One region of the Deefgea piscis genome, then DNA from elsewhere that is predicted to be linked to it. Evidence: predicted binding sites of a transcription regulator. Region 1 holds the regulator's gene; each other region holds the start of a gene.
What was found. The regulator sigma-54, encoded in region 1, starts transcription at its own class of promoters, with help from an activator protein. The targets are predictions, from matches to a motif close to CTGGCACGCTTCATGCTT.

Region 1 (3,134 bases):
GCAGCATTTACAAAAATCTTATAAGAAACGTACCGTCGTGCGTGACGTTTCTTTAGAAGTCGCCAGTGGTGAAGTGGTCGGTTTATTGGGCCCCAATGGCGCAGGTAAAACGACTAGCTTTTACATGATTGTTGGCTTAGTGAAAATGGATGCTGGGCGCATTGAGCTCGATGGCGTGGACGTCAGTCAGCAGCCCATTCATAAACGCGCTCGGCTCGGTTTAGGCTATTTGCCGCAAGAAGCGTCTATTTTTCGCAAAATGACCGTCGCTGAGAATATTAAAGCAGTGCTTGAGCTGCATTACAGCAGTAAAGACGAAATTGAGTCGCGCTTAGACGAGTTGCTGCACGATTTACATATCGCGCATTTGCGTGAAAGTGGCGCAATGAGTCTTTCTGGGGGTGAGCGCCGCCGCGTTGAGATCGCTCGCGCACTCGCTTCTAATCCACAATTTGTTTTGCTCGATGAGCCATTTGCGGGGGTTGATCCGATTGCGGTGATTGATATTCAGCGCATTATTGGTTTCTTAAAAGGGCGTGGGATTGGGGTATTGATTACCGATCATAATGTTCGCGAAACCTTAGGGATTTGCGATCGTGCCTATATTATTTCTGAAGGCGCCGTCATGGCAGCTGGTAAGCCCGATGAAATCGTTAATAATGAAGATGTTCGCCAAGTTTATCTGGGTGAGCATTTTAAAATGTAGTGTTTTTGCCAACTAGGTTATTCCCTTCATGAAGCAAACCTTGCAGTTGCGGATGTCGCAACAGCTCAATTTGACACCGCAGCTTCAGCAATCGATTAAGCTTTTGCAGTTGTCTACGCTTGATTTCCAACAAGAAATAGAGCAATTTTTAGCCGAAAATCCCATGCTTGAACGCGAAGATGGCGTGCAAGATGCGGGTGAGGAAGCTGAAAAGCCTGAGGTCAGTGAGATCGTTGAAGATGGCGATAGCTTGCGCTGGGATGAGGTGCGCAGTAACGCCTCATTTGATGAGGGTGATGAAAATGACCCCGCTTTGCGGGTGGCGAAGCTGTACTCGTTGCGTGATTATTTGTTAGCGCAAACTGGCTGCTTACCCTTATCTGATCGTGATAGCGCATTGATTTCATTGCTGATTGATGCGCTAGATGATGACGGAATGTTAAGTCAGAGCTTGGAAGAAATTTACGCGCAGCTACCAGAGAGCTTGGTGCAAGAACTTGAGCTGGAACCAGAAGAATTACAAATCGCACTGCAACATTTACAGCAACTTGAGCCACTCGGTGTCGGTGCACGTGATTTGCCCGAGTCGTTAACATTGCAATTGCGGGTCTTGCCAGAAAATAGTATTCGAAATATTGCCATTCGATTGGTGAATGAAGGTCTCGATTTATTGGCGCAACGGGATTACACTAGACTTAAACGTCAACTGCAGTGCGATGAAGTGGCACTCAAAAACGCGCAAATATTAATTCGGCGTTTAACACCAAGACCGGGTGCAAATTGGTCAGCAGAGACGACACGCTACGTTTTACCTGATGTGATTGTGACCAAGGTGCGCGGGCAATGGCAGGTACGCTTAAATAGCGCGGCGCAGCCCAAGCTAAGAGTCAATGAATTGTATGCAAAGTTACTACAAGGCGACTCAGCAGCCGCGCTCAGTGGTAAGCTACAAGAAGCACGCTGGCTGATTAAAAGTGTTGAGCAACGAGGCAGTACGATTTTACGGGTCGCTGAAGCCATTGTAATGCGACAAAAAGCATTTTTTGAGTATGGTGAAGTTGCAATGCGGCCTTTAGTGCTGCGCGATATTGCGGATGAACTTGAATTACATGAGTCGACGATTTCTCGGGTAACAACGCAAAAATACATGCTGACCCCGCGCGGTGTTTTTGAGTACAAATACTTTTTTGGCAGTCATGTTGAAAGTGAAAGCGGTGGTGAAAACTCAGCAACATCGATTAAGGCTTTGATCAAACAACTGGTACAGCAAGAAAATCAGCACAAGCCATTATCCGATAGTGCTATAACTGAAGAACTCGCACGGCAAGGTGTTGTGGTTGCGCGGCGCACCGTTGCTAAGTACAGGGAGGCATTAATGATTCCTCCCGTTAATCTGCGCAAGTGCTTATAAAAGCACTGCCTTATAAAAGCATGAAGAACCGAAGGAGTAGTATATGAACCTCAACATTAGTGGTCATCATCTGGAAGTTACACCAGCGATTCGTGAATACGTTTCAGGTAAAATTGAACGCACGACCCGCCATTTTGATAATGTGATTGATGTTTTAGTCATTTTGTCAGTGGATAAGCTGGAACATAAGGCCGAGGCGACAATCAATGTCGTTGGTAAAGATCTGCATGTTGAGTCTATCGATAGCGATATGTATGCAGCCATCGATAGCATGGTCGATAAACTAGATCGCCAGATTATTAAATATAAAGAAAAACTATCTGGTCATCGTAATGATGCCCTGAAGCATCAAGTGGTAATCGAAGAATAATCCGTTGCACAAGCAACACAACGGGAACGCCGCGAGTCGTTCCCGTTTTTGTTTATCGGAGTGCAAGTTACAATAGCAGCTCCCTTAAGGACATAAGTTTGAACATGAGCCTAATTAGCAAAATACTTCCAGTCGCCAATGTTTTTTTAGATTTGGATGTGGGTAGCAAAAAACGCGTTTTTGAACATGTGGGTATCCTGTTCGAAAACAGCCATGGGATTGCGCGTAGCGTAATTTTTGACAGCCTCTTTGCCCGTGAAAAGCTCGGCTCAACGGGTTTGGGTCAAGGCGTCGCCATTCCGCATGGTCGGATTAAAGGCTTAAAAGAAGCGGTAGGGGCCTTTGTGCGCTTGAGTGCGCCCATTCAGTTTGATGCGCCGGATAGCAAACCGGTATCATTAATTTTTGTACTCTTAGTGCCAGCCAATGCCACTGATTTACATTTGCAGATTTTGTCAGAATTAGCGCAGCTGTTTTCTGATAAGCAATTGCGTGAAGAATTAATGACCTTGCCCGATCCCGAAGCGGTATGGCAGCGCATTTCGACATGGGAGCCCTATGCTCCCGACTTCTCCTGATCGATTTGAGCCCTCAGCCAAGATCTGAGGGTTTATTTTTTGCCCGATGCCAATTTCGTTTTTGACCCA
Region 2 (3,134 bases), 1.7 Mb from region 1:
GTTTTGTATTTGTGATATAACCGAGGCTGAGTCAGTTTTATTAAATTCCCCGGCTCTATTTTTAGCTACTTCGATCAACTTATTTGCTAGTCCGCCCCAAGATGGAATGTGTGGGGAACTTAAACCTGCACCTGTCCAAAATACGATTGGACGCATTCTTTCAGAAAAAACAGTATGTAAATCTTTAAATTCATTTGAATTATTCAAAGTGCACCTTTGTTAATATTTTAATTAAACAATTGGTAATTATAAATAATAGGCAATATTAACATACAAGTAATCCGACCTAAGTTACCCTAGCCCGAAGCTATGAAAAATTATGTTGAACTACTTATTTCACAGCCCATAGGATAGCTTATTGCTTTGCGAAAATCGTTGTCATTGCTAATCTATTATTTATTTGATATGCCATAGACACTTTTTAAATTATTACATGATTAATTCTAAGTACGCACTCAAAAGATAGTTTGAATGCCATAGACACTACATAAATATAAATCAAAGATTTAGGCGGTGCTATTTTTGCATGCCTTAACGGCAGCAACAAAAACAGGCCTAATCAGGCCTGTTTCTCAAACTGTATTGCCGCACACCAAACGACTTAAGTGCTTACTTTGGCGATGCAGCATTCGCTCCGTGCCGATTTCATGCCCAAGCAAACAACTCGAATCCTGCATAAAAAACGCCGGATCTGGCGGTTTTGTTTCTGGCGTTAAAACTTACCAATTGGTTTCGCGCTCGGGGCTGGCTGAGGTTTGGTGGATGCTTAAATCGGCGCCGTTAAATTCTTCTTCGTCAGTCAGACGAATACCGACGGTTTTTTTCAATACGCCATAAACCAGATAGCCGCCAATAAAAGCAATGGCAATTCCGAGTAGGGTGCCGACGATTTGCGCCAAGATACTGACGCCACCTATGCCGCCCAAATAGTTGCTGCCAAATATTCCTGCAGCAATACCCCCCCATGCACCGCAAATACCATGCAGTGGCCATACGCCAAGCACGTCGTCGATTTTCCAGCGATTTTGCGTCAGGGTAAATAACCAAACAAACAGTCCGCCGGCAATACCGCCAACAACCAGCGCGCCTAATGGATGCATGATGTCGGAGCCAGCACAGACCGCGACTAAGCCCGCGAGTGGACCATTATGAATAAAGCCGGGGTCGTTTTTGCCGACCACGGTGGCCACTAAGGTGCCGCCCACCATCGCCATGAGTGAGTTCATCGCTACTAAACCGGAAATGCCTTCAATTTTTTGCGCGCTCATCACGTTAAAGCCAAACCAGCCGACGATCAAAATCCATGCGCCTAGGGCTAAAAATGGGATGCTGGATGGTGGATGCGCGGCAATACGGCCTTCTTTGCTGTAACGACCACGGCGCGCGCCCAGATGCAGTACGGCGGCAAGGCCAATCCAGCCGCCGACCGCATGCACCACCACCGAGCCAGCAAAATCATGAAAGGGCGCGCCAAACCAAGCTTTAAATAGATCTTGCATGCCAAAATTATTATTCCACACCATGCCTTCAAAAAAGGGATAGATAAAGCCGACCAGTAAAAAAGTCGCCGCTGATTGTGGGTGAAATTTGGCGCGCTCAGCAATGCCGCCAGAAACAATTGCTGGAATGGCGGCAGCAAAAGTCAGTAAAAAGAAAAATCGAACCAGCTCAAAACCATGGTTTTCTAGCATGGCGCTGGCTGGGCCAAAAAAATGCACGCCGTAGGCGATACCGTAGCCAATAAAAAAATAAGCGATGGCAGAAACAGCAAAGTCGGTCAAAATTTTAACTAAGGCATTGACCTGATTTTTTTTACGTACCGTGCCCAGTTCCAAAAAAGCAAAGCCAGCATGCATCGCCAAAATCATAATGGCGCCTAATAAAATAAATAAAACGTCGACACTACTCGCACTCATTGCTTGCTCCCTTAGTGATCAGCTTGAAAACGGATCGGCACTAAAAGCAAGCAGTATGCCATTGCCATTAAGTGGCTGATTTAAGGTGCTTATCTTGTTTTTTGCTACCGATCTGCGAGCGTCTGGAGCGCTTTCATGCGCAATAAGAGTGCAATAAGGGCAGCGTTAGCGTGCGTGACGGTTTATTTTGGTGCGCTTTTTTGCCGCGCATGGCGAAAGTAGCGCGTATTGGCATAAAAGTCGGCGTCTTGCTCGGGCCACCATTGTGGAATGCCCAAATACGGCAGGGGAGGGAGCTGGCGCGGGGTTTGTAGCGCGTGTAGCTCGATTTGTTCGGCAATTCGGTGATCGAGTTCTTGGCGTTGCGCGATTAAATCAAGCGCAAAAAAATCCGCGTCAACTTGAATCGGCCAGCATTTTCCGGTTAAACCCACAAAGGGTTGCAGTAGGTTTTCTAGTGTCGCGTGACCAAAAACAAAGGCGCTGATTTCTTGTCCCCATGCCTGTGCTTCTTCGACAAACAATGCCTGCCATTGGTGCGCGACCATCAGCTCAAGTAGCGCTGGGCGGCTATACGGCAAAATTAAGCCGCATTCATCAAAGAGGGTGGCCGCATCGCGCACTGGGCCACGGATTTTGCTGTCTGGATCGGCTTGCATCGCTTTAAAGTGCAGCGCATTGAGTGCGACTTTGCTTTTGGGGTAGGCTTGCCAAATCGTTGCGTTAAAAGTGTCATGCCAGTTTAAGCGGGTAGCTACACGGCCTTTTTGGTAGATTTCTAGCTCGTAATATTCAGTGATGCTATCGGGATCGACAAACTGAATATTGGCACCGCCTTGGGTTTGGATGCGCTCGCTCACCGTCAACCAATCGGCATGCAATGGGGCTTGGGAAAAGCGTTGTAGATAGGGTAAAACCGGAGCAAAGGCAGGGGTGGTCGAGAAAAAATCTAGGGGCCAAGAGGTCATAAAATTCAAAAATCAAACAGGGTTAAACAGTGCGAAGTTTAACCCTGATCGGGCGCTTAAGCTAAAACTTTCAATACGGCTTCATAGTTAGGCTCGTCTTTAATATCGGCAACGAGTTCAGCATGGATGACTTGATCATTCGCATCCAACACAATGACCGCACGTGCAGCAACGCCAGCCAATGGTGCGCTGGTGATTTCAACGCCGTAATTGGCCAAGAATTCACGACCGCGCATGGTCGACAAAGTCA
Region 3 (3,134 bases), 1.6 Mb from region 1:
TTGTCTGAATCGTATTCATTCATTTGGCAGCCGAAGGTTTTAATAAAGACTTTTTTGCTCATCGCTTTCTTCTATAGGGGTATTGGTTTTACTGCTTTTATCAACAAGGGCTATGTAGCAATACCCTTGGAATGCAATAAAAATAAGAATTATTTTGGTGTATTGGGCAATGTTGCCAGCAAAGACTAGGCCGTGATTTTAACGCAAATCGACCCACAAGCGGCGCTCTTATGACATGGGATTTGTTACACAGGGTGAGCAGCAGCAAGCAGGACTGCCGACTTGCGCAATAGCGTAGCTCCGATAGCGCGCAGCGAAATCGAAGGCTCCGCCGCCTTATCGCCAGCGCTGGCGCGTAATTGATGCCATGCGGGCGATTACGCGACGCTAATCGTAGTAGTAACAACGCCAACCATTAACGTGGGCTAGCGTGCAATTGCAAGCCAAGGGCTTGGGTTACTTTGAGTATGGTCGCAAAGCTGGGATTGCCATTGCTAGAGAGTGCTTTATAGAGATTCTCACGAGAAAGCCCAGTGTCTTTGGCAAGCTGACTCATGCCGCGAGCGCGAGCAATATCGCCCAAGGCATGCGCAATAAGCTGTGGATCATTTTCCTCAAGGCAGGCCTCAAAATACAAAGTCATCTCTGCTTCGGTTTTGAGATAGTCCGCGACATCCCATTTGCTAAGGCCAGTATTTGACATTATTGCTTCTGTTTCAGAATGCGAGCAATGGCTTGTGCTTGTTTCGTTATTGCACCGCATTGCAGTCAACAAACCAGCAGCCTATCCCCAAAAAACCACCGCGTGGTTCTTTGATTCGGCCGATGGATTTAAGGAAATCAATCTCAGCTGGCGAGAGTAGCCACGCTTTCCACACCAAATCCTTGCGATTGGCTTCAAGCTGTACCCAAACCGGCACATCACGGGGTACGCGCTGTGGTGGAATCAAACGGTTTTGCTGATCACGCACCTGAAACGCCGCTGACACCAAATAATCCTTGCCATCCAAACGAATCACCGGCGGCGCATAATAATCCATCTGCGCATAAGCCCCTTCCGGCAAAATCCGCGCCGCAAAGGCGGGCAGGGCGCTAAGCAATAAGCAAACCACCAAAAATAAACGCATACGCCACCTCGTTAACTGATCCGCTTGATGGTAACAAGCCCAGATTTGTCAGGGAAGTATTAATGTGCGAGTGGGGTGGAAAGGTTGAATGGGGGATGGGTAATTAGCTTGATGTTGTTTGCGGCATAGGTATTTTTACCATTTACGGCAGTTTTTGTGACAAAAATGGTCAGACTCAGAGTGGTTAAACTACATTTTTGCGTAATTTAGCCTAGTCACTTTGATGGCGCGTAGCGAAGTCGGCGGCGGCATTGCCTTATTCCCTAGGTTTTATTGCAACGATTGCATACGGGTGATTACGCTAGGCTCATCATATTTACGCGGCTGGCACGATGATTGCTTATACCAAGATCAAGTTAGGCAGAATTGCCTACTCACCCAATACATTAGGAGCAATACCATGAACCAAACTATGAAACGCGCCCAACAAGGTTTTACTTTGATTGAATTGATGATCGTTGTGGCGATTATCGGTATTTTGGCTGCAGTAGCGATCCCTGCATATTCTGCATACCAAGCTAAAGCCAAAGCAACTGCTGGTTTAGCTGAAGTTGCTGCAGGTAAAACAGCAATGGAAGAAAAACTAAATAATGGCGAAACAGTCGCAGCTCAAACAGATATTGGTTTGCAAGCAAAGACACAGAATTGCACCATTGCCGCTACAGGTGGAGCTGATGGTGTTGCTAGTATTGCATGTACACTTATTAATGCTCCAGCAGCAGTTAATGGCAAAATTTTAACTTGGGCGCGTGATGCAGCTGGTGCTTGGACTTGTACTTCGGACGGCCCTGCAGATTTGATGCCAAAAACTTGCCCAGGCGTTTAATTTTGTTAGTTAAGTAATAGTTTGAAAGTAAGCCCCATAGTTATGGGGCTTACTTCTTATTAAATAAGTTGGATTTCAAGCTAAAATTAAATATGGCTCAAGATTGTTTTTTATTATGAGGAACTGGAATAATGAAAATACAAGCTGGCCTTACTCTAATTGAATTGTTGGTGGTGATTGCAATTATTGGCATTATTGCTTCTATCGCAACTAATCAGTATCAACAATATTTAAGCCAAAGCAAAGCGATGGCTGCGTATACTGAAATTGCTGCAGGAAAAACTAATTTTATTGGCCATATTAATAATGGCGAAACCGTTTCTTCAGTTGCTGATATTGGTTTGCAATCCTTAACCAATCATTGTGCTATTACGGTGACAGCGGCATCGATTCGTTGTGAATTACAAAATACGCCTTCGAGTTTAGTTAATTCAACCATCGTCCTCAATTATGATTTGATACAAGATCAATGGCTTTGCGCAACGACGAATATGTCGGCCGATATTAGACCTAAATTTTGTTCTTAAAATGAAATGTATATTTTAGTTCTGTAGGGTGCGCATTTGCGCACGCGGTGAACCGGTTGGTGATTTATCTACGTTGCGCTGTAAAGCCAATTGCAATGATTGTGTTGGATGATAGGCTTGGCGTAATTATGACGATTTGTGATTTATTTAGCATAATTCCGAGTGCGTAAACCCTGCGAATTTGCACACACTTCCCCAATCCCAAATAAGCTGCCGCGAATTAATCACCACCACGGTTGCGGTGGTTTTTGAGTTCGATCAGGCGTTGGTTGCTAGAGCCGCGCCAGGGTTGGCTGGTGGGGGCATTTTGTTCGAATTTGCCGTCGATGAGCACGTCGATGTATTGCATGATGGCGAGGTCTTGCAGCTCTTCAAACACGTAGCCAGTCCAGAGCCAGATGTTTTTTTCGGGGTAGCGCTGTTTAAAGGCTTGGCAGAGTTGGAGGATGGCGTCCCGATTGGCCGGGTGCAGTGGATCACCGCCGGAGAGGCTAAGGCCGTCGTGTGATTCGCAGGCTTGCAGTAGTTTTTGTTCGATTTCAGCGGTGAAGGCTTGGCCGGATTTTCTATCCCATGTCGATGGGTTGTAGCAACCTTCGCACGCATGTTGGCAGCCGCTGACAAAAAGCGTCACGCGGATGCCGGGGCCGTTGA
Region 4 (3,134 bases), 900 kb from region 1:
GACAGGACCCGGCTTATCGGCCCGCTTCGCCCCCATACACATACCTATGTATATTAATACATGCGGCGATCAAAATAAGGTAGCAGGCGATACACCTGTTGCGAACTCAAATTGAATTCTCGCTCAGCCGCTTGCATGGCTTCTAGCAAACCGCATCCGGCGGCAATTTCTTGATCAATAAAATTCAGCACTTCTTGAGCCACGCGCAAAACCTAAGATGGATAATTAGCAATCTGAGTATTTTGCCTGCCGAAGATTAAAATTAAATGTCTATCTGATTGAGCAATGACTTTGCTCAGTATTTTTGACGTGTAGCATGCCGCACCTTGCGCTAACAGCGCCCATGCTTGATCGTTATTCGTTAAGTCGACGAACAAAATGCAAATAACCCATTTCGCGGGCGTAGCCCATTTTTTGATAAATGCGGTGGGCACGCACGTTTTCGGGGCCTGTTTCCATCATCAGCATGCCGATTCCGGCCGCTTGCGCTTCTTTTTCAACTTGAGCTAATAAGGCTTCGCCCACGTGCTGACCGCGATAAGCTGGTTGCACATACAAATCATTGAGCACCCAGCTACGACACAAAGCAATCGATGAAAAGCAGGCAAAGACTTGCGCAAAGGCGAGGGTTTCGCCGGCACTATTGCGCGCTAAATAAATTTTGGAATCCCCAGTCGCTAGTCGTTCAGCCAAAAAAGCGCGTGCTTCTGTCTCATTATCTGGGCAACCATGAAACTGACGATAGGCATTAAATAAGGGAGCTAAACGGTCGAGATCGAGAATGCTGGCGTAGCTTAAATAGAAACTAGAGGCACAAGGTTCTGGATTGAGTCGGGTATCGGCGGCAGACATGACGATCTCTTTTTGTCGTTGTTTTTTTCATGGTACAAAAAAACCGAGCACATGGCTCGGTTTCTTATTGATTTGTTGCATATATTACAGGCGTGTCAGTTTTATATGCCGTCTTGCGGGTTGTTGGTTTGCAGCCGCATTTCAAGATCTGCAACGCGTGCTTCCATTTGGGTCAGCGTTTCGCGCGTGCGGGCGAGTACTTCTTGTTGGATTTCAAACTCTTCACGCGTAACTAAATCCATTTTGTTAAATGCCGAACCCATCATGGCGCGCACGTTTTTTTCAATATCTTTCGCTGGGCTAGCGGCGATGGCTTCCGAGATTTTATTGCTGATTTCATCGAAAAATTTGTCTTTTAACATGACTTTCTCCAGTTATTGGCAATGGTTGAATCCAGTTTAGCAGATTCAAATTCACAACAGTTTGATTTACATGCACCAAGACGGAGCAGCGCGTAGCACGTTTGATTTAAATATTGCGCTGCAACAGTGCTAACTTGGGGCCTGACGAATTTAAATCAATGATAAACAGCGCTGAACTGGGCTGGCACGCTTCATGCTAACAATTCCCTCATCAATCTGACCGTTTGTATAAGGAGTTACACCATGAAATTTGTAAGCGCAATTATCAAGCCTTTTAAGCTTGATGAAGTTCGTGAAGGCCTTTCAGCAATCGGTGTTCAGGGTTTGACTGTGACTGAGGTAAAAGGTTTCGGTCGCCAAAAAGGACATACCGAGTTATATCGCGGTGCTGAATATGTGGTCGATTTTTTACCTAAGGTCAAAGTAGAAATCGCGATTGCCGACGAATTGCTCGAGCAAACAATCGAGGCGATTGAAAAGGCCGCTCACACCGGAAAAATCGGCGATGGCAAAATTTTTGTCTTTGACTTGATGCACGTGGTGCGAATTCGTACCAGTGAAACAGGTGACGCCGCAATTTAAATTGAGCTGATCGCCATCGATATCAACAAAAAATCATAATTCGCTAGCGATACATCACGATAGATTTGATCTGGAGCGCATGAAAATGAAAAAAATACTCGCATCTTTAGCTTTGTTTTCCGCCATGTGGGTGGCGGCCCCCAGTTTTGCCGCTGACGCGATCACGGCCAGTACCGCCTCTGCAACAATGGAGGCGGTGGTCGACGTGGCTGTGAGCGTTCAAACCACCGCTGCCGCGATTGCCGCGCCGGTGATGACGGTGAATAAAGGCGATAACAGTTGGTTGTTTGTGGCTACGGCCTTAGTGATTTTGATGTCGATTCCAGGCTTGGCGCTGTTTTATGGTGGCTTGGTGCGCAGCAAAAATATGCTGTCGGTGCTGATGCAAGTATTTAGTATCTTTAGCTTGATCAGCGTGCTGTGGGTGATTTATGGCTATAGCTTGGCGTTCACCGAGGGCAATGCCTTTTTTGGCTCTACGTCAAAAATACTGCTTAATGGGGTGACGCCAGATTCAATTGCCGCCACTTTTAATAAAGGCATTGGTATTTCTGAGCTGATTTATATTGCGTTTCAAGGTGCTTTTGCGGCGATTACTTGCGGTTTGATTGTTGGTTCGTTTGCCGAACGGATTAAGTTTTCGGCATTATTGGTTTTTTGCGTGCTGTGGTTTACGTTTTCTTATTTGCCAATCGCGCATATGGTTTGGTACTGGGCCGGTCCTGATGCGTATACCGATGCGGCGGCAGCGACCGCAGCAGCAGCGACCGCTGGATTTTTATTCCAAGATGGCGCTTTAGATTTTGCCGGTGGTACGGTGGTGCATATTAATGCCGCAGTTGCTGGTTTGATTGGTTCGTATTTTGTCGGCAAACGGATTGGTTATGGCCGTGATCCAATGACGCCACATAGTTTAACGATGACGATGATTGGTGCTTCATTACTCTGGTTTGGCTGGTTTGGTTTTAATGCTGGCTCGGCGCTCGAAGCCAACGGTACTGCGGCTTTGGCCTTTGTAAACACTTGGGTCGCTCCTGCGGCGGCAGCAATGACTTGGTTGCTGATTGAGTGGATGTGGAAAGGTAAACCGTCGTTATTGGGCGCGGCATCGGGGGCGGTAGCAGGTTTAGTGGTGATTACCCCTGCGGCGGGTTTTGTCGGGGTCGGTGGTGGTTTGGTGATGGGCGTGATTGCGGGTGTCGCTGGTTTATGGGGTGTGCACGGCTTGAAACGTTTATTGGGTGCGGATGACTCTTTAGATGTGTTTGGCGTGCATGGTGTTTGCGGCATTGTTGGCGCGATTTTGACTGGCGTATTTGCCAGCCCTGATCTGGGTGG

Region 2: the regulator sigma-54 is predicted to act here: its motif matches at 1,961-1,978, upstream of K4H25_RS05535 (ammonium transporter).
Region 3: the regulator sigma-54 is predicted to act here: its motif matches at 1,452-1,469, upstream of K4H25_RS04340 (pilin).
Region 4: the regulator sigma-54 is predicted to act here: its motif matches at 1,396-1,413, upstream of glnK (P-II family nitrogen regulator).

The regions. Positions count from the first base shown of each region.
Region 1 covers NZ_CP081149.1:2,891,251-2,894,384, reverse strand. Annotated here, with positions in the region: gene lptB (LPS export ABC transporter ATP-binding protein) at 1-706, shown strand, start outside; gene K4H25_RS13500 (RNA polymerase factor sigma-54) at 735-2,117, shown strand; gene hpf (ribosome hibernation-promoting factor, HPF/YfiA family) at 2,161-2,487, shown strand; gene ptsN (PTS IIA-like nitrogen regulatory protein PtsN) at 2,592-3,065, shown strand.
Region 2 covers NZ_CP081149.1:1,181,808-1,184,941, forward strand. Annotated here, with positions in the region: gene K4H25_RS05530 (protein kinase domain-containing protein) at 1-207, opposite strand, end outside; gene K4H25_RS05535 (ammonium transporter) at 720-1,916, opposite strand; gene K4H25_RS05540 (DUF3025 domain-containing protein) at 2,099-2,884, opposite strand; gene tpx (thiol peroxidase) at 2,941-3,134, opposite strand, start outside.
Region 3 covers NZ_CP081149.1:908,794-911,927, forward strand. Annotated here, with positions in the region: gene miaB (tRNA (N6-isopentenyl adenosine(37)-C2)-methylthiotransferase MiaB) at 1-62, opposite strand, end outside; gene K4H25_RS04330 (addiction module antidote protein) at 416-703, opposite strand; gene K4H25_RS04335 (hypothetical protein) at 750-1,127, opposite strand; gene K4H25_RS04340 (pilin) at 1,528-1,953, shown strand; gene K4H25_RS04345 (pilin) at 2,085-2,480, shown strand; gene nrdG (anaerobic ribonucleoside-triphosphate reductase activating protein) at 2,701-3,134, opposite strand, start outside.
Region 4 covers NZ_CP081149.1:213,446-216,579, reverse strand. Annotated here, with positions in the region: RNA gene rnpB (RNase P RNA component class A) at 1-32, shown strand, start outside; gene K4H25_RS01010 (hypothetical protein) at 54-203, opposite strand; gene K4H25_RS01005 (GNAT family N-acetyltransferase) at 355-852, opposite strand; gene K4H25_RS01000 (accessory factor UbiK family protein) at 954-1,214, opposite strand; gene glnK (P-II family nitrogen regulator) at 1,458-1,796, shown strand; gene amt (ammonium transporter) at 1,882-3,134, shown strand, end outside.